DNA from 4 places in the Kitasatospora sp. NPDC092286 genome. Region 3 is predicted to be linked to each of the others. Evidence: riboswitches for the same ligand, from Rfam matches in the RefSeq annotation. Region 3 holds a riboswitch; each other region holds the start of a gene.
What was found. A riboswitch is a leader RNA that binds a small molecule or an ion and turns the genes downstream of it on or off. The one in region 3 is predicted to bind cobalamin.
Positions count from the first base shown of each region.

Region 1: another riboswitch for cobalamin. It lies ahead of ACIQIB_RS08960 (FecCD family ABC transporter permease); the one in region 3 lies ahead of ACIQIB_RS05935 (prenyltransferase/squalene oxidase repeat-containing protein).
Region 2: another riboswitch for cobalamin. It lies ahead of ACIQIB_RS12515 (cobalamin biosynthesis protein); the one in region 3 lies ahead of ACIQIB_RS05935 (prenyltransferase/squalene oxidase repeat-containing protein).
Region 4: another riboswitch for cobalamin. It lies ahead of ACIQIB_RS21840 (HoxN/HupN/NixA family nickel/cobalt transporter); the one in region 3 lies ahead of ACIQIB_RS05935 (prenyltransferase/squalene oxidase repeat-containing protein).

Region 1 is NZ_JBIVRD010000007.1:20,418-25,800, forward strand. Features, by position in the region: gene ACIQIB_RS08940 (amino acid ABC transporter ATP-binding protein) at 1-347, shown strand, start outside; gene ACIQIB_RS08945 (CGNR zinc finger domain-containing protein) at 458-1,042, shown strand; gene sodX (nickel-type superoxide dismutase maturation protease) at 1,055-1,492, opposite strand; gene sodN (superoxide dismutase, Ni) at 1,678-2,073, shown strand; cobalamin riboswitch at 2,186-2,305, shown strand; gene ACIQIB_RS08960 (FecCD family ABC transporter permease) at 2,332-3,471, shown strand; gene ACIQIB_RS08965 (ABC transporter ATP-binding protein) at 3,471-4,322, shown strand; gene ACIQIB_RS08970 (ABC transporter substrate-binding protein) at 4,377-5,372, shown strand.
Region 2 is NZ_JBIVRD010000010.1:74,620-80,002, forward strand. Features, by position in the region: gene ACIQIB_RS12505 (hypothetical protein) at 1-1,124, opposite strand, end outside; gene ACIQIB_RS12510 (alpha/beta hydrolase family protein) at 1,555-2,670, opposite strand; cobalamin riboswitch at 2,951-3,115, shown strand; gene ACIQIB_RS12515 (cobalamin biosynthesis protein) at 3,214-4,203, shown strand; gene ACIQIB_RS12520 (cobyric acid synthase) at 4,200-5,383, shown strand, end outside.
Region 3 is NZ_JBIVRD010000004.1:21,411-26,793, forward strand. Features, by position in the region: gene ACIQIB_RS05925 (adenosylcobinamide amidohydrolase) at 1-714, shown strand, start outside; gene ACIQIB_RS05930 (hypothetical protein) at 715-2,130, opposite strand; cobalamin riboswitch at 2,241-2,365, opposite strand; cobalamin riboswitch at 2,418-2,557, shown strand; gene ACIQIB_RS05935 (prenyltransferase/squalene oxidase repeat-containing protein) at 2,660-5,383, shown strand, end outside.
Region 4 is NZ_JBIVRD010000021.1:33,004-38,386, reverse strand. Features, by position in the region: gene efp (elongation factor P) at 1-428, opposite strand, end outside; gene ACIQIB_RS21845 (aminopeptidase P family protein) at 512-1,618, opposite strand; gene ACIQIB_RS21840 (HoxN/HupN/NixA family nickel/cobalt transporter) at 1,702-2,868, opposite strand; cobalamin riboswitch at 2,900-3,093, opposite strand; gene ACIQIB_RS21835 (metalloregulator ArsR/SmtB family transcription factor) at 3,175-3,558, shown strand; gene ACIQIB_RS21830 (hypothetical protein) at 3,621-5,318, shown strand; gene ACIQIB_RS21825 (YcxB family protein) at 5,315-5,383, opposite strand, start outside.

The sequences.
Region 1 (5,383 bases), on a different contig from region 3:
TGGCCGACAAGGCGAAGAGCTATCCGTCCCAGCTCTCCGGCGGACAGCAGCAGCGCGTCGCGATCGCCCGCGCGCTGGCCATGAAGCCCAAGCTGATGCTCTTCGACGAGCCCACCTCGGCGCTCGACCCGGAGCTGGTCGGCGAGGTGCTGGACGTCATGCGCGGTCTGGCCGACGAGGGGATGACGATGATCGTCGTCACCCACGAGATGGGCTTCGCCCGCGAGGTCGGCGACGCGCTGGTCTTCATGGACGGCGGTGTGGTGGTCGAGTCCGGCACCCCCCGCGACGTGCTCACCGACCCGCAGCACGAGCGCACCCGCGCGTTCCTGTCCAAGGTGCTCTAGGACGCTCCCGTCGGCGCCCGGCAGGCCGGACCTGCCGGGCGCCGACGCCTGCCCCGCCCAGGTAATAGGCTGGAGCCAGTCAGCCCGTTACCGATTCTGGAAGGACCACCGTGGAGCTCGCCTCGTACGCCGACCTCGCCGTCCGGCTGGTGAACACCGAGGAGCCCGAGCGCGGCACCGACACGCTGACCTCGGTCGACGCCGTCCGCGGCCTGTTCTCCGAGAACACGCGTGCCGCCGCGCTCGCCGACGAAGCCGACCTGCCCCGGCTGCGTGCCGTCCGGACCCGGCTGCGCGGGGTCTTCGAGGCCGCCGCCGAGGGGGACGAGATCCGGGGTGTCGACCTGCTGAACAGCCTGCTGATGGAGTACCCCGTCAGCCCGCTGGTCTCCGGCCACGACTACCTGGACGACGCCGGGCGCCCGCGCTGGCACCTGCACCTCGCCGACAACTCGCCCACCGCCACGGCCCACTTCAGCGCGGTCGCCTGCATGGGCCTGGCCGTCCACCTCACCGAACTGGGCGCCGACCGGCTCGGCATCTGCCAGGCCGCGCCCTGCCGCAACGCCTACCTGGACACCTCCACCAACCGCTCCCGGCGGTACTGCTCCGACCGCTGCGCCACCCGCGCCAACGTCGCCGCGTACCGGGCCCGCAAGCGCCAGGAGGCCGCCGTCCTGGCCGGGCGGGGCTAGCGGCCCTCCGGGCTAGAGATCCTCCGGCCGGACCCAGACGCCGAGCCGGCGGGCCAGGCCCGGCACCCGGACCAGCGGGCCCAGCAGCAGGCGCTCCAGCCGGCGGCCCGGGGCCAGCCAGGCCGGCCGGGGGCGCAGCCGCAGCAGCACCCGGCCGAGCACCAGCTCGTCCGGGACGGCGCCGTAGCTGCGGCTGTCGCTGTCGACCAGCCGGTTGTCGGACAGCAGCCACCAGCCCTTCGGGCGCCGGCCGTCGGCCCGCTTCACCACGAGCAGGTCCTGCTGCAACGGGTGGCGGACCACCACCACGGCGCCCGGCCTGATCCGCGCCCCGTACCGGACCAGCAGCCGGTCGCCCTCACGCAGCGTCGGCACCATCGAGTCCCCCGCCACGTCGATCAGTCCGAACGGTGCGGCACCCCCGCGGGTGCCGCCCTCCGGTTCCGCCATCCGCGTCACGACTCCTCCTCCCGGCTCGCCGCGTCCCAGTCTGCCGTACGGACCGTCACCCGCCGATGTCCGGATTCACCCGGTTCCGGGTCCGCCTTTTGCCCTAGGCCCACCGACCGATCGCGAAACCCCGTGACCGGAAGGGTAATCTCGGGCGCGGGAAGACGATCTAAGGAAGGACTCCCATGTTCTCTCGTCTGTTTGCACCGCGTGCCACCGCGCACGCCCACTGCGACCTGCCCTGCGGCGTGTACGACCCGGCGCAGGCGCGGATCGAGGCCGAGTCGGTCAAGGCCACCCAGGAGAAGTACCAGGCCAACGAGGACGCGCACTTCCGCGCTCGCGCCGTCATCATCAAGGAGCAGCGCGCCGAGGCCGTCAAGCACCACATCTCGGTGCTGTGGAGCGACTACTTCAAGGCCCCGCACTTCGAGAAGTACCCGCAGCTGCACCAGCTGATCAACGACACCCTGAAGGCCGCCTCGGCCGCCAAGGCGTCGACGGACCCGGCCACCGGTCAGGCCCTGCTCGACCTGATCGCCGAGGTCGACAAGATCTTCTGGGAGACCAAGCAGGCCTGACCGCCGCTCGGCCTCCGTCGACCGCCCCCGCCCGGACCACCACACCGGACGGGGGCGGTCGCGCGTTTCCGGGACATGCCCGGCGGCACCTGTAAGGGTTGCCTGGCCTTAGCGCTTGTTATGCTGCCAGGGCGTCCCATGGGGGAAGTCCGGTCCGAATCCGGCGCTGACCCGCAACGGTGGACGGGGCCCCGGCCCCGTGAGCCCGATCGCCCTGGGGCGCCGACCTCCCGACAACTCGCCGTGGAATGCGAGGGGATGGCGCCCCGGCCCCGCCACGGCCCGGGCGCGCCGCCCCGCGCCGCCCACGGCCCGAGGCGAAGGCGCGCCCCCCTCGTGAGCACCGCAGTGACCGCACCGGTCCGTCGAATACCCGCCGCGCCCCTGGCCGCCGGCCTGGCCGCGGCCCTGCTGCTGTCGCTGGTCTGCGGGGTCGCCCTGGGCTCCTCCGACCTCGGCTGGTCCCGGGTCCTGCGGCTGCTGGGCGCCGGGCTGACGGGCGGTCGGCTGGAGGCCGAGGAGGCGGCGGCGTACGCGATCGTCTGGGAGATCCGGCTGCCGCGCACCGTACTGGCCGCCGTGGTCGGCGCCGGGCTCGCGGCCACCGGGGTCGCCGTGCAGGCCATGGTCCGCAACGCCCTGGCCGACCCGTTCGTCCTCGGCATCTCCTCCGGCGCGGCGGTCGGCGCCAACGCCGTCCTGCTGCTCGGCGCCTTCGCCTCGCTCGGGGTCTGGGCGCTCTCGGTCTCCGCCTTCGGCTCGGCCCTGCTGGCGATGCTGCTGGTGTACGCGGCCGCCCGGACCGCCTACGGGCTCACCCCGCTGCGGCTGGTGCTCACCGGCACCGCGATGTCCTACGGCTTCTCCGCGGTGACGGCGCTGATGGTGTTCGGCGCCGCGCGCGGCGAGGCGGCCCGCAGCGCCATGATGTGGCTGCTCGGCAGCCTGGGCGGGGCGACCTGGGGCTCGGTGCCGATCGCCGCCGTCACCGTGCTGGCCGGCCTGGCCTGCCTCGCCCTCTCCGCCGGGCGCCTCGACGCGCTCGCCATGGGCGACGAGACGGCGGCCTCGCTCGGTGTGGACCCCGACCGGCTGCGCCGGCAGCTGTTCGTGGTGACGGCGGCCGTCACCGGCACCGTCGTCGCGGTCAGCGGCGCGATCGGCTTCGTCGGGCTGATGGTGCCGCACCTGGTGCGGATGCTGGTCGGCGCCGGCCACCGCCGGGTGCTGCTGGTCGCGCCGTTCGCCGGGGCGCTGCTGCTGGTCTGGGTGGACATCGTCTCGCGCACCCTGCTGGCGCCCGCCGAGCTGCCGGTCGGGGTGGTCACCGCGGTGCTCGGGGTGCCCTGCTTCCTGTTGCTGATGCGCCGCCGCGGCTACTCCTTCGGAGGCCGCTGATGGGCACCGGCGCGAACGCCGACCCGAGCACCGACACCACGGACACCCCGGAGACCGCCATCGAGACCGCCAGCGAGACCGCCCTGGACATCGCCGTCGACGGGCTCTCGGTCGACATCGCCGGCGCCCGGCTGGTCCACGACATCACCCTGGACGCCGCCGCCGGACAGGTGGTCGGCCTGGTCGGACCGAACGGCAGCGGCAAGTCGACCCTGCTGCGCTGCGTCTACCGGGCACTGCGGCCCGCCGTCGGCGCCGTCCGGCTGGGCGGCGAGGACCTGCACGCGCTCACCTCCCGCGAGGCCGCCCGGCGGGTCGCCGCACTGCCGCAGGAGCACTCCGCCGAGTTCGACTTCACCGTGGCCGAGGTGGTCGGCATGGGCCGGCTGCCGCACCGCAGCGGATTCGCCGGCCCGACCGGCGGGGACGACCGGCGCTGCGTCGAGGCGCTGGCCCGGGTCGGCGCGGACCACCTGGCCGGGCGGGGCTTCCTGAGCCTGTCCGGCGGCGAGAAGCAGCGGGTGCTGATCGCCCGCGCGCTCGTCCAGGAGCCCCGGGTGCTGGTGCTCGACGAACCCACCAACCACCTGGACATCGCCCACCAGTTGGAGGTGCTGGCGCTGGTCCGGGCGGCCGGGCCGACGGTGCTCACCGCGCTGCACGACCTCAACCTGGCGGCCGGCCACTGCGACCTGCTGTACGTGATCAGGGCCGGCCGGATCGTCGCCTCCGGACCGCCCGTCGAGGTGCTGCGCCCCGCGCTGCTGGCCGAGGTGTTCGGCGTCCGCGCGACCCCCGTACGGCACCCCGAGACCGGCGCCGTCCAGCTGCTCTTCGACCGGCTCCGCTGACCCCGCTTCCCCTCCCGCCCTTTCCGCCCCCTCCCCCCGACCCGAGGAACTCCCATGCGCACCAAGGCCGTCGCCGCCACCGCCCTGCTCACCCTCGCGCTGACCGCGTGCGGGGCCGAGATCGCCCCGAGCGGCGAGGCCGCGGCGGGCTCCGACCACTACCCGGTGACCGTCGACAACTGCGGCACCAAGGTCACCTACAAGGCGAAGCCCGCCCGGACGGTGACCAACGACGTGGGCATCACCGAGCTGATGCTCGCGCTCGGCCTCACCGACCGGATGGCCGGCTATGTGATGCCCGACGAGAAGGGCGACCTCGCCAAGGTCCCGTGGAAGGACGGCTACCAGCAGACCGCCTGGCTCTCCAAGCAGCCGATCACCAAGGAGCTCGTCCTGGACGCCCGGGCCGACCTGGTGTTCGCCGGCTGGCACTACGGCTTCGGCGAAGCCGACGGCTTCACCCCGCAGGTGCTGGCCGGCCTCGGCATCGACTCCTACGTGCTCAGCGAGTCCTGCCGCAGCGGCAAGGGCCCGGAGCGCGGGGTGATGTCGCCGCTGGACGCGCTCTACACCGACCTGGCCAACCTCGGCGAGATCTTCGACGTCCGCGACCGGGCCGACAAGCTGATCGCCGACTTCCGAGCGCAGGTCGCCGCCGTGCCGCAGCCCGAGCACCGGCCGGGCGTCTTCCTCTACGACAGTGGTGAGGACAAGCCGTACACCTCGGGCAAGTACGCCGCGCCCGAGGAGATCATCGCCAAGGCCGGCGGGCGCAACGTGATGGGCGACGTCGCCGACTCCTGGACCACCGTCGGCTGGGAGAGCGTCGTGCAGCGCGACCCCGAGGTGATCGTGATCAACAACTACGGTGACACCGACGCCGAGGCGAAGCGGAAGTTCCTGAAGTCCTTCCCGCCGCTGGCCGGCGTCGCCGCGGTCAGGAACGACCGGATCTTCGTGCTGGACTACGTCGACCTGGTGGAGAGCCCGCGCAACCCCGCCGCGATCACCGCCCTCGCGGCCTATCTGCGGTCCACGCCGGCGGCCTGAGCACGGGCCGG
Region 2 (5,383 bases), on a different contig from region 3:
CCCGCCGAGGCGCCCTCGACATGGCCGACCAGCAGATCCGTCTCCCCGTGGTCGAGTACGGCGGCGGCGGTGTCCACCCAGAGCCAGGCGGCGTCCTCCGCGCCCAGCACATCGGCCGGGGAGACCCCCTCGTCCGACTGCTCGGCCAGCCAGAGCAGCGCGTACGGGCGCAGCACCGGCTCGTCCACCGCGGCGCGGACGGCCTGTTCGGCGGTGCTGCCGGCCACCCGGAGCGCCTCGAAGGCCAGGCCGCGGACCAGCGCGTCGTCGCCCTGGGCGGCGTCCAGCAGCTCGGCCACGGCCCGGTCGGCCGGACGGGCGGCGACCCAGGCGCGGAACTCGGCCCGGGCCGGGCCCGGCGAGTAGTCGGCGCAGGCGTTGAGCAGTTCGAAGGCGCTCTGCTCGATGTGGCCGGCGGCGGTCTGCGCGACGGTGCAGATCTCCTCCAGCTTGGCCCGCACCGCCCAGTGCCCGAGCGGCGAGAGTTCGGCGGCCTCGTCCCGGCGGACCACGGCGCCGACGGCGGCCAGGCCGTCCAGCATCCAGTCCAGGACGGCGGCGACGTCGGACGGCGCGGCCGGGGTGTCGATCTGCGGCTCGCGGCAGGTGCCGCGGACGGCGGACACGGCGGAGGCGGCGTGCGGGATGGGCGAGAGGCCCAGCGCACCGGCGCCACCGCCGACCCGGCGCTCGTCCAGGCCCCGGCGCAGCAGCTCCAGCAGTTCGCTGTCGGCGACCGGGCCGGCCACCAGGTGCAGGAAGGAGAGCAGCTGTGGTGCCTGGTCGACGGCCTGCCCGGCGAGCACCGCGAAGACGCCGCGCAGCGCGGCGGGCGGGACGGGGGCGAGCAGCGTCCAGGCGTCGAACAGCGCCGACCAGCCGCGGACCACGGCCTCGTCGTCGTGCTCCCAGGCGTGCAGGCGCCAGCCGGGGGCGGCGCCGCCGTCCCTGGCCTCGACCAGGCCGACCAGCAGGGCCTGGCCCCAGGCCCGGGCCGCGGCGCCCACCGTCATGGCGAGTGCCCGGCCGGCGGCGCGGGCGTCCTCGGGGAGCAGTTCGCCGCGCTTGTCGACCTCGGAGAGTTCGCCGGCCCAGCGGGCGATCCGGACGGCGTCGACGAGCATCCGACGGGCCAGCGGAGCGAGCTCGGCGGGGGCCGGGAAGCCCTCCGGTACGGGGACCCGGCCTCGGCCGGGAGCGGGTGCGGGGCCTCGTCGGCGGGGTACGCCGGGAGCGCCCGGCCTGATGCCGGCGGGGCGGTGGGCCGTTCCGGGGAGACGGGTCACCGTCGCACCGGTACCGATCGTCGGCGGGAGCGGGGCATCACGGTCGCGCGGGTTCCGAGACGTCACGTCGAGCAGTCTTCCCCTTGTACCGGCCTTCTGTCACATCCGGTTGGCCACGGACTCCGGAAGGGCGGTCGCGGCGGGTCGACAAGATCGGGCAACAGAGGCCAAACCGCCTGGCCGGATCTGCATGACGCGAACACGCCAGGTCAGAGCGGTCGGCCGGCCGGGCCGGAGGAAGCTGCCGGACGGCCGGCCGGAGCCGTCGTCAGAGCAACGGCGTGAGCCAGCGGCGCAACAGCTCTTCATAGCGGTCGGGGTCGGCGTTCCAGAGGGCGGCGTGGTCGGCGCCGGGGAAGGCCTGGAGGCTGACCAGGTCGAAGCGGCGGTCGGCGAGCCGGGCGGCGGCCCGCCAGGGCGCCACCGGGTCGTCGGGGCTGTGCAGCACCATGGTGGGCACCCGCAGGTCGGTGCCCTCGGCGAGCCGCGCGAAGTCGGCCAGGTCCACCCCGGTCCGGCCCTCGGCGGCGAGCGCGCCCGGCCCGGCGGCCGTACGGCCGAACCCGGCCCGGGTGGCGCCCCGGCGGGCGAAGACCGGCCGGTCGAGCACCGGGGAGTCCAGTACCAGGCCGCTGATCGCCGAGGTCCAGGCGGACCGGGCGGCGGTCTGCAGCACCATCGTGGCGCCGAGCGACCAGCCGTGTAGGACGACCCGGCCGGCGCCGCTGTCCAGGGCCAGCCGCACTGCCGCCTCGACGTCCCGCCACTCGGTCTCGCCGAAGTCGTCGAGGCCGTCCGGCGCGGCCGGCGCGCCCCGGTCTCCCCGGTAGGTGACGGCGAGGGCGGGCAGACCGAGACGGTGCAGCACGGGCAGCACCGGGAGCGTCTGCTGCCGGTCGGCGCCCGGGCCGTGCACCAGGATCACCCAGGTGCCGCGTTTGCCGTCGAGCCGCCAGGCGGGCAGGGCGCCCAGCTCACCCTCGGCGGCGGTCTCGGCGTAGGGCAGGCCGAGCGCGCCGGTCGGGTCGCCGAGGTGGACCCGGGGGGTGAAGCGGACCTCGGTGCCGGGCGTCAGGGCGCCCCGGTCGGCGCGGACCAGTCGGCGGGTGACGCCCTGTTCGTCGGCGTGCAGGATCTCGTCGACCACCGCGTGGCCGCCCTCGTCCCACTCGACGGCCCAGCGGCCGGGGCGGGTGCTCTCCGGGCTGCGGGTGAAGGTGGCCCGCCCGACGGCCAGGCTCCGCACCGTGACGGGGCCCGCCTGCGGCCGGGAAACGGCCGCCGGGTGGAGCATCCGCCGGACGGCCCTGCGCCCGGCCAGCAGTACGGCGGCCCCGGTGCCGACGGCGGCGGCCGCCACGGCGGCCGCGGTTCCCCAACGCATATCGCTCCCCGCTCTGTTGATCGCGGACTGGGCACCCACCAGTCCACTCGCGGGACCGGACCGGGGCCACCGGGCATGGGCCGACCGGGTGTCACGCCGGACGGGACAGCGGGGGCCGCGGCCTCCACCTGCGGCCGGGCGATCGCGCCCTCTCCGCACCCCCGCGACACCGACCCGCGGAGGCGGCGCGCGGGCGGGCCGTGTGACCAACCCCTCCGTGACCTTGGTTGACTCCCGGTTCGGCCGCGTGATGGGATCCTTCAGCCAAACGGAGGCATGCAGAGGAAGCCGGTGCGAGTCCGGCGCGGTCCCGCCACTGTCACCGGGGAGCACGCTCGGATCAATTCCCTCCTTGCCCGCCAACAGGCAGGAGGGGCCCATCGGCGGGCCGTCAGAAGCCGCTGGAGGCTCCGGGGGTGTGTCGGACCCGGAAGCCAGGAGACTCTCGCCGCCGGTACGTCGATCCAGGGCGCGGACCCTGAGTGAGGACACGCACGCGATGCAGGCTGCCCCGACCGCCCGCCCCCTCTGCCGCCCTTCGCCGTGCGCCCGCTGACCCGCGCGGCCGCCTTCGCGCTGGGCGCCGTCGCGGGACATCTCGCCGACGCCCGCTTCGCCGATCCCCGGCGCGGCCACCCGGTGGCCGCCTTCGGCAGCGCGGCGGGCCGGCTGGAGAAGACGCTCTGGCGCGACGACCGCGCCGTCGGCACCGCCTACACCGCGCTCTGCGTGGGCACCGTCGCGGCCGGGGCGGTGGCCGCCGAACGCGCCCTGGGCCGGCGGCCGCTCGGCCGCGCCGCGCTGACCGCCGCCGCGACCTGGACGGTGCTCGGCGGCACCTCGCTCACCCGGGAGGCCAGGACCATCGGCCGCTCGCTCGCCGCGGGCGATCTGACGGCGGCCCGGGAACGGCTGCCGCATCTGTGCGGGCGCGACCCGAGCGCGCTGGACGAGCAGCAGATCGCCCGCGCGGTGGTCGAGTCGGTCGCCGAGAACACCGCCGACGCCGTGGTGAACGCCCTGGTCTGGGGCGCGCTCGCGGGCACGCCCGGGCTGCTGGCGTTCCGCGCCGTCAACACGCTGGACGCGATGGTCGGCCACCGCTCGCCGCGCTACGCCCGGTTCGGCTGGGCCTCGGCCCGGCTGGACGACGTGGCGGGCTGGCCGGGCGCCCGGCTGACCGCGCTGCTCACCGTGGCCGCCGCGCCCGAGCCCCGGACGGCCTGGCGGATCTGGCGCCGGGACGGCTCCGCGCACCCGAGCCCCAACGCGGGCCAGGCCGAGTCCGCGTTCGCGGGCGCGGTCGGCGTGCGGCTGGGCGGCACCCTCGCGTACGGGGAGCGGGTGGAGCACCGGCCGGTGCTGGGCGGCGAACTGCGGCCGGTGACGGTGGACGACATCGAGCGGGCCTGCCGGCTCTCCCGCCGGGTGGGCCTGCTGGCCCTGGGCACGGCCGTCGCCGGGCACGCGGCGGTCCGGGCCGCCACAGGAAGCCGGACCGTCCTGGGACGGAAGAAGAGGAGGAGCGCATGAGCAACGCACTGCTGGTCGCCGGGACGACCTCGGACGCCGGCAAGACCGTGGTCACCGCGGGCATCTGCCGCTGGCTGGCCCGGCAGGGTGTCCGGGTGGCGCCGTTCAAGGCGCAGAACATGTCGCTGAACTCCTTCGTCACCGCCGGCGGCGCCGAGATCGGCCGCGCCCAGGCGATGCAGGCGCAGGCGGCCCGGGTGGAGCCCGAGGCGGCGATGAACCCGGTGCTGCTCAAGCCGGGCGCGGACGGCCGCAGCCAGGTCGTGCTGCTCGGCCGCCCGGTCGCCGAGGTGGGCGCGCTGGACTACCGCGAGCGCAAGCCGGTGCTGCTGGAGCGGGCCCTGGAGTGCCTGGCGGACCTGCGCAGCCGCTACGACGTGGTGGTCTGCGAGGGGGCCGGGTCGCCCGCCGAGATCAATCTGCGCGACCGGGACATCGCCAACATGGGTCTGGCCACCGCCGCCGGGCTGCCGGTGGTGGTGGTCGGGGACATCGACCGCGGCGGGGTGTTCGCCGCCATGTACGGGACGCTGGCGCTGCTGTCCGCCGAGGACCAGCGCCATGTGACGGGCTGGTTCGTCAACAAGTTCCGGGGCGACGCCCGGCTGCTGGCGCCCGGGCTGGAGATGCTGGACCGGCTGACCGGCCGCCCGGTGCTCGGCACCCTGCCGATGCTGCCCGGGCTCTGGCTGGACGCCGAGGACTCGCTGGACCTGTCCACCGTGGTGGACCGCGCCGAAAACCGCGGGCCGGTCGGCGCGGACGTGCTGCGGGTGGCCGTGGTGCGCTTCCCGAGGCTGTCCAACTTCACCGACGTGGACGCGCTGGTGCAGGAGCCCGGGGTGCTGGTCCGCTGGGCCACCCGGCCCGAGGAGCTGGCCGACGCCGACCTGGTGATCCTGCCCGGCACCCGGGCCACCGTCGCCGACCTGGCCTGGCTGCGCGAACGTGGTCTGGAGCCGGCCCTGAAGGCACGGGCCGCCGCCGGGCGGCCGGTTCTCGGTGTCTGCGGCGGCTACCAGATGCTGGCGCGCGGCATCGTGGACGAGGTCGAGTCCGGGGCCGGCGAGGTGGCCGGGCTCGGGCTGCTGCCGACGCGTGTCCGGTTCGGGGCCGCGAAGGTGCTCGGCCGTCCGGTCGGCGAGGCGTACGGGCAGCGGGTCGAGGGGTACGAGATCCA
Region 3 (5,383 bases):
TCCTGCCGGTTCGAGGACGGTGAGTGCCGCCACCTTCTGCTGTGGCGGGCCGGCCCAGGCTGGCGGATGCTCAGCAGCGCGGTGCTCGGGGGCGGCCTCGGCGAGCGGGAGTGGGTGGTCAACGCACAGGTCAGGCCCGGGTACGGCCGGATGGACCCGGACCGCCACCTCGCCGGGCTGGCCACCGGGCTGGGGCTGAGCGGCCCCGGCGCCGGGCTGATGACCGCCGCGCGGGTGGACGACTTCACCTGGGCCTGCGACGGCGGGGTCACCGCGGTGGTGACGACGGGGATCGGGGTGCCGGCCTGGGCGGCCGCCCCCGACCCGGCCGCGGAGGCCGGGGCCGGATTCCCGGGCACGATCAACATCCTGCTGGTGGTGCCCGCCGCGGTGTCGGACGCCGGTCTGGTCAACCTGCTGGCGACGGCGACCGAGGCGAAGGTCCAGGCGCTGGTGGAGGCCGGGTACGACTGTTCCGGGACGCCGTCCGACGCGGTGTGCGTGGCGGTCCGCCGAGCCGGTCCGGGCCAGGTGCCCGAGCCGTTCGGCGGCCCGCGCTCCCGGTGGGGCGCCCGGGCCGCCCGCGCCGTCCACGAGGCCGTCACGCTGGGCGCCGAGCGGGACCGCACAGGCCGGGCACGGGGGGCCGTGCCCGGCCATGCGCGGTTGACTCCGGAGTGCGCCAGGACCTTTGTGCTGTCCGGCGCGCGGTGATCAGCTGCCGAAGCGCAGCGAGACGGTGTCGCCGACGCTGATCACGGTGCTGCGGGCGGCGCCGGTGGCGGCGGCGCCGTCGATGCTCACCTTCCAGCTGGAAGTCCCGCTGTTGGCGGTGCCGTTGACGGCGGTGACGGTGCCGCTGCCGGAGGACGGCGTGACGGCGGTGACGCAGCCGCTCGGGGTCGCCGCCCCGGCGGCGTCGAGGACGGCGCCGAGCGTCGTGGTGGTGCCGGTCGGGGTGACGGTGACCGCGCAGACCCTGGGCGAGCCGGTGCCGTCGTCGACGACCAGGGCGAGCCGGGCGGCGGTGCCGGCGGTGAAGGAACCGGTGGTGGCCCAGGTCGGCTCCCCGGCGGTGGTCGGGGTGGGCGGGGTGGCGGTGAAGCCCGCCCCGGCGACCGCACGCAGCCCGTCGACGGAGGCGTAGGGGGAGGGGGCGGTGTCGGTGGGCAGGTACTTGAAGCCGCCACCGGGCTTGAACTGCTGGGAGATCAGGAAGTCGACCGGGGTCTTGCCGGTGCCGCTGGTGAAGTCGGCGCCCTGGGGGTTGATGCCGCAGGCGTTGAGACCGGAGACGGCCCAGCCGTTGGAGTCGGTGTTGGCGCCGAACATCGAGTTGAAGGCGCCGGAGGCGACGAGCTTGCCCTTGAGGAAGTTCTTGGCGGCGACGATCGCGGGGTCGGTGCCGGGCACGCCGCTGCTGCACAGCGAGGCCATGGCGGCGCCGGTCATGTCGATGTCACCGGCCTGGGCGAGTGCGGCCGGATCGCCGGCGGCCTTGCCGAAGTTCCAGCCCCCGTCGTTGTGCTGGTTGGCGCGGACCGCCGTGACCGAGGCGTCGAGCAGGGCCTGCGGCACCCGCTGGGCACCGCTCTGCGTCCTGGCGCCGCCGAGGGCGAGCAGGCCGAACACGGTGCCGTTGAAGTTGGCGGACGGGCCGTAGTAACCGGGCTCGGCGGTCTGCCAGTAGGCGGCGACGTCCGCGATGAGGTTGCGGCCGGGGCCGACGCGCGCGGGGTCGATCCCGGCGGCGTAGGCGTTGAGGACGCCCCGCTCGTAGTCGGTGACGACGGGCGCGGCGCTCGGCCAGGTGGTGGCGGCGAGCTGGTTGCGGTACACCAGGCGGGCGTTCCTGGTGGCGTCGCCGCCCGGGGCCACGTCCGCCGCGGCGGTGCCGGCGGCCGCCAGCGCGCTGAACGCCCACTCGTTGGAGAGGCCCCCGCCGGTGACGTAGCTGCCGTCGGCGGCCTGGAGGGACTTCAGATAGGTGACGCCGGTGCTCTTCGAGGTGGCTGTCTGGGCCGGGGTGGCGGTCGCGTGGGCGGGGACGGCGGAGAGCAGCAGGGCGCCGGCCGTTATCGGGACGGCCACCGCGGAGGAGACGCGCGAGGAGGAGAGGAGGGACGACACGGGGCGGGCTCCTTGGAGTGATGGGCGCCGACCCGGCTCCGGGCCCCGGGGCTCCCTCGGGAGTTCGGCGGCCGGAGCGGCCGCCGCCCGGATCGCGTGGGCAGGCTTTCGCCGGTGGTACGTGGCCGGGCGGGCATTCGGGCTCGGGACGGCGGAACCGCCCCATACCGTTGCGCGTCAGCCCTGGAATCGCACCAGGTTCCCCCGCTCGGCCACCGGGGACGCTACCGCACGGTGCCGCCACCGGCGAGGTGTCCAAGGCGACATGACGACTCATTGACGGCCGACGCGGGAGCGTGGTCTGATGAACCGTTTTTCATCCTCGGCAGTAGGGGAAGCCGGTCCAACTCCGGCGCTGACCCGCAACCGTAGATCCGCCCCTCCGGGCGGATGAGCCGGACTGCCTGCGCCGAGGGCCTGTTCAGAAGCACTTGCGTCGTCGAGGACTACGACGCGGTCGGGACGGTCCCCATGCCGGGGAGCCGTCGGCTGCGCCGTGACACCCCGTCGACCGATCAGGGAGTCGCCGGTGAGGGTCAACAGCACGCGCACACGTCACAGAGCCCGGGGTCTGACGTCCCTGCTGGCCACCGGCGCCGTCGCTGCCGCCGCGGGCGGTACGGTCCTGCTCGGCCACCCCGGTACCGCGGCCGCCGACCCGATCGAGGAGTGCACCGCCACCACCGGCGCGATCGTCGCCGTGGACTTCGGCCACTGGGGCGGCGGGGTCGTCCGCGGCTGCGACGCCCACCCCACCACCGGGATGAACCTGCTGCACAACGCCGGCTTCACCACCACCGGCACCGAGCACGACGGCCCGGCGTTCATCTGCCGGCTCGGCAACGGCACCTTCAACAGCGGCACCCAGTACCCGACAGCCGCCGAGGAGCCCTGCGTCAACACCCCACAGGCCACCGCGTACTGGTCGTACTGGATCGCCGAACCCGGTCGGCAGACCTGGTCCTACAGCCAGTTCGGCGCCGCCACCCAGAAGCCGAAGCCCGGCGAGGTCGAGGCCTGGGTGTACGGCGGCACCGACATCGGCGGCACCAGCGGGGCACCCTCCTTCACCCCGGACTCCGTCCGCGCCGAGAACGGCGCCGGTCCGTCCCCCTCGGCCTCCGCCTCCCCCTCGGCGTCCATCTCCCCCTCGACGTCCCCGAGCCCGACCGGCCCGTCGCCCGCCGCGGGCGACCCCGTCGCGGCGGCCGCCTGGCTGGCCGGCCGGCTCGTCGACGGCGACCACATGGAGAACTGGGCCTTCGAGGGCCCCGACCTCCCCCGGACGTCCCTCACCGCGATCGCCCTCGCCGCCGCCGGGACGGAGGACCCGGCCCTGCGCAAGGTCCTCGCCTACCTCGCCGCCCACACCGACGCGTTCCTCCTCCCGGACGGGCCGTCCGCCAAGCCCGACGCCAGGGCCGCCGCGCTGCTGGCCCTGGTCGCCGAGAGCACCGGCGGCAACCCCCGTGCCTTCGGCGGCCGCGACCTGATCGCCGCGCTCACCGACCACGTCTGTGCCTCGGCCGGCGAGAACGGCAAGTGCACCGCCGCCGGGGACTTCCACGGTGCGGCCTCGCCCTGGGTCCAGGCCCTGGGCGTCATCGCCCTGCAGCGGGCCGAGGTCGCTCCGCCCGCCTCGGCGCTCACCCGGTTCACGGCGCTCCAGTGCGCCGACGGCGGCATCGCCGGAGCGATGATCGTGGCGGGCGACTACTGCGAGTCCGATCCGTCCGGCACCGCTCTCGCCGTTCTCGCCCTGCGCAAGGCCGGCGGCTTCGAGCAGACGGCGAAGAAGGCCGCCGACCAACTGGCCGCGAGCCAGCAGGCCGACGGCTCCTACCTCCCCTACACCGGCGCCGCGGGCGGCGACACCGGCAGCACCGCCCGCGTGGCCCAGGCTCTCAAGGCCACCGGCCGGAGCGCCGGACAGACCGCCGCCAGGACCTGGCTCGCCGCCCGGCAGGGCCAGGACGGCGGCTTCGGCACCGACGAGTCGACCACCGAGTCCGACCCGGACGCCACCGAACAGGCCATCCTCGCGCTGACCGGCACCGACCCGACCGGCGTCCGGCACGACCCGAACGCGGCCACGACCGCGCCGCCCGGCCCGCACCCCGGGAAGACCCCCGATCTCGGCAAGGGCAGCGCCTACCTGACCGACCCGGCACGCCTGATCGACGGTCACTACTACGAGGCCTTCCCGGCCTTCGCCGACTTCGGCCTCACCATCGACGGCGCCTACGCCCTCGCCGCCACCGGCGCGGACGACGCGGCCCTGCGCAGGATCGTCGACTTCCTGGACCAGCAGGGCAAGGACGCCGGCGACCGAACCGTCAACGACTGGACGGGCATCGGCACCGAGTACGCCGGCGGCGGCTCGATCGGCAAGGAGGCGCTGCTCGCCGAGATCACCGGCCGCGACCCGCGCGCCTTCGGCGGCCACGACCTGATCGCCGCCCTCGCCACGGCGGTCTGCGCCCAGACGAACCCGGACACCGGCTGCGCGGCGCCCGGCAACTACACCTACGCCACCTCGGTCTTCTCCCAGGCGCTCGGCATCATGGCCCAGCTGCGCGCCGGGGAGACCAGGCCGGCCGCCGCGCCGGTCGCCTACCTGAAGAGCCTCCAGCACGCCGACGGCTCCTGGCCGAGCCTGATCCCCGCCACCGGGGACTCCGACGTGGACAGCACCGCCATGGCGGCCATGGCCCTCGCCCTCGCTCCCGGGGATGACGGCGCCCAGGCCGTGGACAAGGCCCTCGGCTGGCTGGCCGGCAAGCAGGAGGCCGACGGCGGCTTCCCCGGCGCGGCCGGTGACTCCACCAACTCGGCCGCCCTCGCGATCCAGGGGATGACGCTGCGTCAGAGCGCCTACGCCGGCCCGATCGCCAAGGCGCTGGACTTCCTCGCCGGCCAGCAGAACAGCGACGGCGGCTTCAACGTCGCCACGAGCGGACAGCGCGGCTCGGACGTCCGGGCCTCCACCCAGGCGGTGGGCGGCGCCACCGGGATCTCCTTCGGCACCCTCCGGCGGGACCTCGGCAGCACGCCCACTCCGACCGGTTCGCCGACGGCGACGCCGAGTTCGACGCCGACGGGCTCCCCGACGGAGACCGGATCCCCGGCCCCGACCGGCTCACCCACGACCGCCCCGACCGCCCCGGCCACCGCGGACACCGGGACGCCCGGTGTGTCCGGCGGGCCCGTCCCGGGCGACCCCGGATACCCGGCCCAGCCCGGCGTACCCGGA
Region 4 (5,383 bases), on a different contig from region 3:
CCCTGGACGCCCGGCTCGGTGTGGGAGATCACGAGCTCGACCGAGGCCGGGAGCTCGATGTACAGCGGGGAGCCCTCGTACATGGCCACCAGGGCGTCGAAGCCCTCCAGCAGGTACTTGGCGGCGTCGCCGACGACGGCGGGCTCGATCGTCACCTGGTCGTAGGTGTCCGTGTCCATGAACACGAAGTTCTCGCCGTCCTTGTACGAGAACTGCATGCCGCGCTTGTCGACGTTGGCGGTCTCGACCTTGGTGCCGGCGTTGAAGGTCTTGTCGACGACCTTGCCGGTCAGGACCTCCTTGAGCTTGGTGCGCACGAAGGCCGGGCCCTTGCCGGGCTTGACATGCTGGAACTCGACGACGGACCAGAGCTTGCCGCCCTCCAGCTTGAGGACCATGCCGTTCTTGAGATCGTTCGTGGAAGCCACGGGCGCACTAACTCCTGGATATAGCTGTCAAGGAACCAAGGGTTGCGTCCTGCCGCCCGCAGCAGCCGCCGGGCGGCCGCGGGTCACAGGGCGAGGAGCTCCTTGGTGGTGATGGTGAGCAGCTCGGGCCCGCCCTCTTCGAGGGGGCGCACCACGAGCGTGTCCTCGATCCGGACACCGCCCTTACCCGGGAGGTGGACTCCCGGGCCGACGGTGACCGGCACGCGGCTGTCCAGTTTACCCATGTCCGACGGGCCCAGGCGCGGCGCCTCCCGGATCTCCAGCCCGATGCCGTGCCCGACCGGGTGCGGGGAGGGCTCGGTGTGCCCGGCCGCCTGGAGGATCGCCCGGGCCGCCTGGTCGGGTACGCACTGCTCGACGCCAGGCCCGAGCGCCTCCCGTCCGGCCCGCTGGGCCCGGAACACCAGCCGGTGCAGCTCGACCTGCCAGGGCGCGGGGGCGGCGCCGATCACGAAGGTCCGGGCGGTGGAGACGCCGTAGCCCCGGTACTGGGCGCCGAGCACGACGGTGAGGAAATCGCCCTCCTCCACCCGGCGGTCGGTGGGCTGGTGGGCCTGCTGACCGGAGTGGCTGCCGGTGCCGACCGAGACCGGGAAGGCCGCCCGGTCCGCACCGTGGTCGATCATCCGGCGCTCCAGCTCCATCGCCAGGTGCCGTTCGGTGCGGCCGACCAGGATCGACTCCAGCAGTTCGCCGAGCGCCTGGTCGGCGATCTCGGCGGCGATCCGCAGGTCGGCGATCTCGTGCTCGTCCTTGACCACCCGCAGCCGCTCGACCACCGGTCCGAGGCCCGCCAGTCTGACCCCCTCGGCGAGGCCCGCCACCGACCGGTGCCGGGTGACCGTCAGGTCGTGCTCCTCCACCGCCAGGTCGTCCACGCCGAGCCGCCCGGCGGCCGCGGCGGCGGCCAGCGCGGTGTCCTCCCCCGCCGCGACCGGGACCTGGGTGAGGTCCTCGCCGAGCAGGTGCTCCCCGGTGTCGTCCGGCGGCAGGTCGTCCGGCAGCGCCAGCAGCGCCCGCTCCCGGGTGAGCAGCAGCGTCGCCCCGCAGGGCGCGCACCCGGTCAGATAGCGCACGTTCGCCGGCCTGGTGATCAGCGCCGCGTCGGCCCCGGTCGCACCGCAGTGCTCCCTCAGCCGCTCCCGCCGACCCGCGTACGCATCAGCCATGCGTCGAGCCTACGGAGCGCCGCCCCGATCCGCCCGTCGGGCGGGCCCGACCGGGCCGGGGCCGGGGCCGGGCCGCGCCCGGCTCAGGCCTTGGCCTCCGTGGCCTCCGTGGCCTCCCCGGCCGGCGTCGGCCGGGCCCCCGCGTGCTGGGTCTGCGGGGACCAGCGCCGCTCCACCCCGGCCAGCCGCCAGTAGGCGATCGCCGCGACCCAGACCACCACGAACAGGCCGACGATCACATAGCCGACGTTGTCCAGCGAGAGGTCGGCGATCCACCCGCTGACCGGGTCGGTGAGGTCCAGCTTCTCGTGCAGCACCCCGACCAGCTCGATGGTGCCGATGATGAACGCCACCGCGATCGACAGCCCAGTGATGGTCAGGTTGTAGTACACCTTGCGCACCGGATTGGCGAACGCCCACTGGTACGCGAAATTCATGAACGTCCCGTCCAGCGTGTCGAACAGGCTCATCCCCGCCGCGAACAGCAGCGGCAGGCAGATGATCGCGTACCAGGGCAGACCGGCCGCCGCGCCGGAGCCGGCCATCACCATCAGGGTCACCTCGGTCGCGGTGTCGAAGCCGAGGCCGAGCACCATGCCCACCGGGAACATCTGGCCGGGCCGGGTGATCGAGCGGGTCGCCCGGTTCAGCACCCGGGCGAGGAAGCCGCGCGCGTTGAGGTGCTCCTCCAGCTCAGCCTCGTCGTACCGGCCGGCCCGCATCGACCGGAACACCTTCAGGATGCCGAGCAGGGCGGCCAGGTTGAGCGCGCCGATCAGGTAGAGGAAGGCACCGGAGGCGGTGGTGCCGACCACGCCCAGCCACTTGTGGGTGGTGGAGTCGTCGTCCATCAGCGTGTTGGCCAGCTGCGCCCCGCCCGCCACCAGGGCGGCCATCAGCACCACCATCGAGGAGTGCCCGAGCGCGAACCAGAAGCCCACGGAGACCGGCCGCTTGCCGTCCGCCATCAGCTTGCGGGTGGTGTTGTCGATCACCGCGATGTGGTCGGCGTCGAAGGCGTGCCGCATGCCGAGGGTGTAGGCGGTGATCCCCAGGCCCACACCGAAGACCTGGGTGCCGACCGTGTACTCGTGCGGTGCCACCAGGAATATGAGCGTCCCGAACGCCGCCACGTGCATGGCCAGGATCACCCCCATCAGCCCGGCCGTGCGGATGGTGTCCTGGCGTTTCCAACGGAAAGTGGGCAACACCGACGGTGTCGCCGGGGTGGCGGTTTCGGGCAGGGTCATCTTCGGATCACGCTCCAGCACCTCGTGGAATGGCTTCGTGAGATGCCGTGGCCGGTCTCCTGGCTTACGGGGCTCCCGTACCCGCCTTCCCAGGCGCGCGAGGCGCCCAGTGGCGTCGTGGGTACGGACGACTCCCCCCGATCACAGTGGCGAGGGCCGCTCCGGACTGGGATCCCTGAGGATCCGTCACCGGTCTTCCCGAGCACCACGGCGGGGAACACCGTAGGGCCCGTGGGACACCCTTGCAAGGCTGCGCACCTGCGCAGGTGTTCAGAATCACAGGACGCGGACTGCAAGAATGGGGCCATGCATCTCGTACCGGCCGACCGCGCGGGCCACCGCACCATCGACGGACACCGGGTCTGCGAGGCCATCGCCGCGATCGGCGACACCGCGCACGTCCGGTCCTGGGCCGAGCGGTTCTCGCTGCTCGCCGACCCCGGGCGGCTCGCCCTGCTGCTCGCCCTGCACCGGGCAGGCCCGCTCGCCGTCACCGACCTCGCGGTCGCCACCGGCATGCGTGACCCGGCCGTCTCCCAGGCCCTGCGCCTGCTGCGCACGGCCGGCGTGGTCAGCGGCGACAAGGACGGCCGCGTGGTGCGCTACCGGCTCGTGGACGACGGCATGCGCCCCCTGCTGGACTCGTGTGCCGCCGCCGAGCACCACGAGCCCTCCGCGGCCGCCGGCTGACCGGCCCTCGGGGACAGCCGGACAACCGCCCCCGGCCAGGGGCGGTTCAGTACGATCTTCGTGTGCCGTTCCGCCCGCAGGCCCGCGCCTGGCCCGATGACGACCGCTGGGACACCCGGCCCGTCAGGGCCCGCGTGCTGGCGGTCGCCCGCACCCTCACCTCCGCCACCCGGGTACTGGACGTGCTCACCCTGCTGCGCGGCCAGGACGGCATCCGCCTCTACCTCACCGTCAACCCCGGCTCCGCGTTCGCCACCGGGCTCGACGGCTTCCTCGCCGGCCTCACCGGCATCACCGTGCTGGACTGGCGCGAGGCCACCCGGCGGCGGTTCGACCTCGCGGTCGCCTGCGCGGTGCACCGCTCGATGGCCCGGCTGAAAGCCCCGCTGATCGTGCTGCCGCACGGTGCCGGCTACAACCGCCTGGTCACCCGGTCCACCGGCGACACCGTCTCCGCCGCCGGCCTCTCCCGCCGCGAACTCACCCACTGGGGGCGGGTGTTCCCCGCGGTGATCGGCCTCTCCCACGAGGAGCAGCTCGACCGGCTGCGGATCTCCTGCCCCGAGGCCCTGCCCCGCGCACGCGTGGTCGGCGACCCGTGCTTCGACCGGATGCTGCGCAGCCTGGACGGCCGGGACGGGTACCGCGCCGCGCTGGGCGCCGTGGACGGCCGCCGCCTGGTCGTCGTCAACTCGACCTGGAGCGAGCACTCCCTGTTCGGACGCCACCCCGACCTGCCGCTGCGTCTGGTCGGCCGGCTCCCCGCCGACGAGTACACCGTCGCCGTCGTCCTGCACCCCAACATCTGGGCCCGGCACGACCCCGCGGCGCTGCTCGCCGCCGCCGAACGGTCCGGACTGCGGCTCGTCCCGCCCGACCAGGGCTGGCAGGCCGCCCTCGTCGCGGCCGACTGCCTGATCGGCGACCACGGCTCGGTCTCCTTCTACGGCGCCGCCCTGGAACGCCACACCCTGCTCGTCGCCACCGGCGCCGACGAACTCGACCCCCGCTCCCCCACCTACGCCTTCGGCCAGGCCGCGCCGCCGCTCGACCCCGACGGCGACCTGCTCACCCAGCTGGAACAGGCCCTGGCGAAGCCGGACCGGGCCGCGCTGCGCCCGATCACCGACCGCTCGCTCGGCCGGCAGGGCCAGTCCGCCCGGCTGCTGCGCCCGCTGCTCTACTCCTATCTGCGGCAGGTGGACGAACCGGACGACGAACCTCGCCAGCCGCCGTACCCGCGACCGGTCCCGCTGCCCACGGCCCTGCCCGGCCCGACGGCGTACGACGTCGAAGGGGAGCGCCGGGGCACCGAGGTCCGCCTGCGGCGCTACCCGGTCGGCCCGGACCACCGCGAGGCCCGGGGCAGCTACGCGGTCAGCGCCGAGGAGCCGACGCTCGCGCTGCGTCACAGCGCCGAGGTGATGGCCCGTACCGAAGTCCGCGCCGAACTGCCCGCCGAGCGCTGGCTCGCCGACACCGCGGCCCAACTGCCGGGCCTCGGCGTGGCCGTGGCCGCTCTCGGCAAGGCCCGCCATCTGCTGCGGCTCCGCGGCGGCCTGCTGCTGGAGGCCCACGCCGAACGCCCCTGGGGTGCGGCCACACCGCACCTCGACCCCCTCCTGCTCGGCGCCGCCGTCGCCCTCTGGCTCGCCGACGGCGGCGACCCGGCCGGCCTGCCGGAACACGGCCTCACCGTCCGCACCGGCGACCGCCGCACCCGGGTCGCGTTCACCCGCCGCCCGGGTCAGAACAGCTAGGGCTTCCCGGCCCTGGACAGGTGCCGGTCCAGGACGGCGCGGAGCCGGTCGACGTCGGCGCCCTC